Regions from separate parts of the Thalassospira sp. UBA848 genome, predicted to be linked through region 1. Evidence: riboswitches for the same ligand, from Rfam matches in the RefSeq annotation. Region 1 holds a riboswitch; the other holds the start of a gene.
What was found. Region 1 has a riboswitch for cobalamin ahead of B2R48_RS03725 (methylmalonyl-CoA mutase family protein). Riboswitches for the same ligand answer to the same signal wherever they lie in the genome.
Positions count from the first base shown of each region.

Region 2: linked by a shared signal. The riboswitch ahead of B2R48_RS00705 (DUF4198 domain-containing protein) and the one ahead of B2R48_RS03725 (methylmalonyl-CoA mutase family protein) in region 1 are both predicted to bind cobalamin.

Region 1 is NZ_DBGS01000032.1:39,182-42,283, reverse strand. Features, by position in the region: gene B2R48_RS03725 (methylmalonyl-CoA mutase family protein) at 1-1,457, opposite strand, end outside; cobalamin riboswitch at 1,581-1,758, opposite strand; gene B2R48_RS03720 (response regulator) at 2,045-2,467, shown strand; gene B2R48_RS03715 (asparaginase) at 2,635-3,102, shown strand, end outside.
Region 2 is NZ_DBGS01000004.1:8,200-11,301, reverse strand. Features, by position in the region: gene cbiM (cobalt transporter CbiM) at 1-511, opposite strand, end outside; gene B2R48_RS00705 (DUF4198 domain-containing protein) at 528-1,325, opposite strand; cobalamin riboswitch at 1,496-1,692, opposite strand; gene B2R48_RS00700 (DUF924 family protein) at 1,845-2,387, shown strand; gene B2R48_RS00695 (glycosyl transferase family protein) at 2,447-3,102, opposite strand, start outside.

The DNA.
Region 1 (3,102 bases):
AACTTGGTCTGGCGGCTCTTGGCATCGGCAACGATCACGTCAAGGTCGGGCGTTTCGCAGGTCACCTTGGCCTCAGCGATGTTGGGGAATTCGGAGACACCAGTCAGCGGGTCACGACGGGTGGACAGGCGTTTTTCACGGGCATTCCAGACGGTCTCGATTTCGGTTTTCAGGCTGCCATTGGCAAGGGCACTTAAAATACCACCCGAAGATTCAAGGGACTGGAATTTCGACCAGGCGGCCTTCGCCAGTTCCTTGGTCAGGTTTTCGATAAACCACGAACCACCAGCCGGATCGATGACCCGGTGCACGTTGCTTTCTTCCTGCAAGATCAGTTGGGTGTTGCGCGCAATGCGGCGTGCAAAGCCATCAGGCAGGCCAATCAGATGATCATAGGGCAGGCAGTTCACACTGTCCGCACCACCCAGACCGGCGGCAAAGCTTGTCACCGTGGTGCGCAGCATATTGACCCAGGGATCAACCTTGGTCATCGCCATTTCGGCGGTAACCGCATTGATCGTGATCGTCGCATCCTCGGCACCGGATGCTGAAAGAACGCGACTCCACATCATGCGAAGCGCACGCAGCTTGGCGATCCCGGCAAAGAAGTCCGTGCCGATGGCGACGTTAAACACCATCGCACCCGCAGCTTGATCAACCGCCATTCCGGCATCGGTCAGGGCACGTAAGTATGTCACCCCGCTTGCCAGCAAACAGGCCAGTTCCTGACCATCGGTGGCCCCGGCATTATAGTAAGGTGCGCCATTAACCGAAATTGCGGTCGCCAGCGGGAACAGGTCAATCAGCTCGACCGCGACGTTTGCCGCATGATCAACCGCCTCCTGTGCCCCGCAGGGCAGGGTGCCAGTAATTGCAAGGGTTCCAATCGGATCAATGTTAAAGGCCGGGGCGGCTTCGTCTGCGCCATCGGTATTGGCAATGTGCGCGGCCAACAGGGCCGCAGCCGGAACACCCGCGGCACCACCATCAAGCCCGACGGTGGCAAGGTTGGTGTAAACATCCTCAAGTGCGGCATCAAGATCGGCCAGACAATGAATGGCAATCCCGTCCACACCGACCTCGGCAGAACTGATTTCGCGCCCCGCACGGGCGGCGGCATCAAGTTTCAGCGTGATCGAGGTGGCCCCATTTTCAAGGTCCTCAAGGATCGCGGCATTGGTGGCTTTGGGGTCGGGATGGGTATGAAGCTGACGGATATCCCAACCGGTAACGGTTTCACGCGGCTCGACCGTGGCGTTAAGAACCTCGTGGATCAGCCGGGTCGCGTCATCCTGATCATCATTTGTATAGATCGGCTGAACGGAAAACCCATCAAGGGTGTTGGTGACAAGCTTCTTCTCGAACGGTGCACCCTTAAGGGCCTCTTCGGCCAGCTTGCGCCAACTTGCATAATCAGCAGATGGAAATTCGGATGCGAGCTTAAGCGGGTCGGACATGGTTTCTCCCGGCTTGGTTCATCCCGGCCTTGATGCGACTCCATATGGGGCGCGGCGCGGAAAGTTGCCAAATTCTATTCTACTACGGATTCCCAGTACCCGGTACACCCCGCCCGGCCCAATTCATGCCAAGAAAACACCATCGGTATTCTGACTCGTGCAAAACCGCGCAAAACGGCTTCGTACCTACAGTTGCGGGGGCAGTTCCGGGCTTGGCCACACCGCCAAAAGGCGGGGCCGCACCGGATTCCCGATCATGTTTTCCGGTCACATTCGCGACATGGCGGTTTATAGCACCTGTCCCTAATTCCGTAAATAGGCATGGAAATACCTATTTAGGCGGATAAGCCACCCGACAAATCAGGTTTCCGTAGCGTTATGTTGGCAGAAACATTGGGGTTTTATCGGCCGGGCCGTGATTTCTGTGCCACGGTGCCGGTGTCATAACCACCTTATACTTTCGCGCAAGGGGTGGAAGATCGGGGTGAAGGCAGAACATTGCATGGCAAAAATTTGGCGGGTTTAACCAATTTGACATTTTCATCTGTCAGTTTGGGCGTGTCCCAAATCTCGGAGTATCGCCATCCATGAATGCGCTCAGCGCCATGCCGCCGCAATTTTGTCCTGATGGACTGGTTGCGTTCGCCGACGACAGTCCCAGCGCCAAAGCAGCCCTTGAAACAGTGTTGCGCCGGGCCGGATATGACGTGGCCGGCTTTGATTGTGCCGATGATCTGATCGATCAGCTTGAAGGCATGTGCCCCAACGCCATTATTCTGGATATTGAAATGCCGGGCATGAGCGGCTTTGAAGCTTTTTGCGAGATTCGCCGCCGCTTCCCCAACAGCCAAAACGTGCCGGTTTTCTTTTTCTCCGCCCATTATGACGCCGATACCCGCGCGCAGGCGGATGCGTTGGGTGCCGCTGATTTCATCAGCAAGGATGCCAGCCCGAAAGTGGTCCTTGAGCAGCTCAACCGGGTTCTCGGCAATTCCATGAGCGCCTGTTAAGCTCTTCATTCGGCGTATTGCGATGACAAACGCTCTGCCTCGGCAGGGCGTTTTTCTATGTGTAATCGCTGGTCTTGCTTGCCATCATTCCCATATTTCGGGCATAGCATGGTCTGGGTTTATACCCGGTCCGCCACCAAATCCATCACGTCCCGGAGCACTCTGCAATGTCATCGTCCTCTGCTGCCAACCCGATCCTTGTCGAAGCCACCCGTGGCGCGATGGTCGAAAGTTTTCACCGTGGCCGGTATGTGGTGATGAAATCGGATGGCACCGTGATTGACGCGGGCGGCGATATTGACGCACTGATGTATCCGCGATCCGCGATCAAACCGCTTCTGGCGATCCCGTTGATTGAAAGTGGTGCGGCGGATGCCTTTGGCCTTGAAGACAAGCACATCGCGCTGGCGTGCTCGTCGCATAATGGCGAGGAAGAGCATGCAACCACGGTTGCCGCATGGCTTGAAAAGATCGGTCTGTCGGTCGAAACGCTGGAATGTGCGCCGCATTATTCGCTTAGCCTGAATGCCGCGATCAAGCAGGCATCCGATCATGTCAAACTGACCAAGGCGCATAACAACTGTTCGGGCAAACATGCCGGGTTCCTGACGACCGCGCAGCATCTTGGCGATGAC
Region 2 (3,102 bases), on a different contig from region 1:
GGGCAAAGAATACCAGTTTAGCCGCCGGGATAAATGCATCCCCGCTAAGCCCCAGGGAAATTGCGACAAAAAGGGTCGTGAGTGCGATTGAGAACGCACCAGCCACCCCACCGAACACAGCCGCTGGGACCGGCGGAACACGTGCAACCATCCCCCGGAACAGGAGCCCTGCCAACACAGCGGGAAATGCGATATTCACCGTATTGACGCCAAGTACCGTCAAACCGCCAAAGCCAAAGAATATCGCTTGCAGTAACAGACCAACGAAAAGTGCTGGAAACGCGGCCCAGCCCAGCACCAGCCCGGCAAGACCACTCATGATGAGGTGCACACTGGAGGGCCCAACTGGCACATGAATAAGCGACGCAACAAAGAATGTTGCCGACAAAACCCCGGTTGCCGGGATTTTATCAATTGGAAGTTTCCGCAGTCCCAAGCCAAGCCCGGCCACTGCAAGAACACCCCCACCAATCAAAACTTCCGGTGCCAGCGCACCATCCACAATATGCATCTGTTCTGCCCCTCGCCTATTTCACATCATAGGCGCGAACCCACAGGACTGCATCCTGTGAAAGCTCTTTACCCTGAAATTTTTTGTCAGGGCCGCTGCCAAGTGCTGCGAACCCCCAAAAGCCCGCTTTTGGAACGCCGAATGTGAAATACCCGTTTTTATCGGAAAGTGCGACCACGGCACCACCAGGCATTGGCGATGCGGTTGGTGCCTGGGGCGTATTGCTGGCCATGTCGGGTTCAGCCGCCATGTATTCGACTTCAACCTCTACACCCGCCAACGGTTTCCCGTTGCTGAGAACGCGACCAGTGAAGGTTGAACCTGCAATGATATTGGTTGGCCGATTAAGCGGCAGAATCTCGGTTTTCAGCCCTTGCGGTTCCATCCAGTCTGTCGGGATTTCGTTGCGGCTGACATAGGATTTTGTGATTTGCTGGATGAAGATATCTTCGCTTTCTTCATAATACGGTGCTGGAACGACAACCATCACATAGTCACCGCTGCGCCGAAGCGTCAGCACACCGTCAAAGGCGGCTGCCGAATTCGCGCTTCCGGTAAAGGTGATCGGCGAAAGCGTTGATTTTAAATCAATTTTCTTGCCGCGATTAACCGCATAAAAATCCAACGGCTCTGCCATATCCATGACATGACCATTTTCAAACGGATGCCAGAAAATCAGTTTAACGGGCTGGTCGCCCGCCCTGCTAACATTCACTTCCGGCGTATAGGCCAATTGAAAATGAGCATGCGCCGGCAATATGGCCGACATCACGCAGGTGCTTGCAATGACAAGCCTGCCAAGGGTCTTCAACATGTAATCGTCTCTTTCTCAAACGATGCACGCAAGCCAACGGCCCAACGCGCAGGGTCAGGACAAAGAACGATAGGATGGCTGGAAGCAAGATTGCGGATCTTGTTAAGACCGTGTGTACCCCTGCAACCTGACGCTCACCCCGGCGTCCAACAGTTTTATACCGGGCCATAAACACCCGGCAGTCAAAGGCAGGTCTCCTGGCTCGCGGCTTTAAAAACACTGCGCCTTCCCGGCTTGTACCAGTGGCATATGCAGTGCTCTGACCGCTTACAGTTGCGGGGGCAGCCGTGGCTTTGTCATGCGTGACGCACCACGTTCCCTTTTAAGTTGATCCATTCTGATCAACACCAAAGACCGTTTCATAATCCACGCGCGACGGATTGCTGTCAACTATTTGCCCCGTTGCTGAACAACAAACTTTTGGGCCAATGGCTTGACGTTATCTGGGGGCTACGCAAAGATCGTTCGCACCTTTACCAGCAGGCAAAGAATGCCTCAAACACGACGGGCGAAAACATTATGACACCTGAAACAGTTCTTGTTTTCTGGTTCAAGGAACTTGAAGAAAAACAGTGGTTTATCAAGGATACTTCCCTTGATCGCCATATCACCGAACGCTTTTCCGATTTTCACGCAGCAGCGTGCACAGGCGAGCTTTTTACCTGGCGAAAAACGCCGCATGGCCGTTTGGCCGAGATCATCGTTCTTGATCAGTTTTCGCGCAATATGTACCGCGATCAACCGCAATCCTTTGCCACCGACCCAATGGCACTGGTTCTGGCACAAGAAGCCGTTTCACTGGGACTGGATCGCAAACTCGTGACACCGCAGGAACAAGCATTCCTGTATATGCCCTATATGCATTCAGAATCCGAGATCATCCACGAAGTGGCGGTTGATCTGTTTTCGCAGCCGGGGCTTGAAACCAATTATGAGTTCGAGCTGAAACACAAAAAGATCATAGACCGGTTTGGCCGCTATCCGCATCGTAATGAGATATTGGACCGCCAATCGACGCCTGAGGAACTGGCGTTTCTGAAAGAGCCCGGGTCATCCTTCTAAGCATAAAAAAAGGGACGGGTTCCCGTCCCTTTCATCTGCTGTCACCTAAGCGCAGAACATCACCCGACGTCCCGGTCGCGATTATCCCACCAGTCTTGAACAAGGCTTTCTGCCTCATCCATATAATCCGCCTTACCGGCAAGGAAGGCTGCCATAGCTGCGCTGCCTTTGATTTTGGCCTCTGCAGGGATGTCTTCGACATCGCCACGCCAAACACCAAGGAAGTGTTTAAGCGATACCGGGCTTTGGTCTTCATCATCTTTTGCGGGTTTAGACAACAATGCAGGCCAGCGAACATCATTGAGTTCGCCATTATCAAGCATGCGCAAATCGACATGCTTGTAAGGCGTTCTTTCCGCCTCGCCGCCGCCACCCTTGATCACGCCAATGCGCGGCAATTCAAGCAGCCTGCCGGTTTCGCGATGAACGTCGAGAAACGCCGGGTGAAACACGCCAAGAAACGCAGAACGTGCTTGCAGCGGGTTTAACAACCGAAGAAGGGTATTAACCGGACTGCGCAGACCAAGCAATGGGCGCAAACCAATCAGTTCCTGCAGTTTCGGATGCATATGGCGTAACGGCAAATATGCAAAGCCCTTGGATGCGATATCCGACCGTGCTTCCTCTGCAGACATGGCAATTGGCAATTTCAGAGCCTTGATGGCGGCTTCTGTGCCGACGCCATTTACAAGGTGCGAATTGTAGCCATGCATCA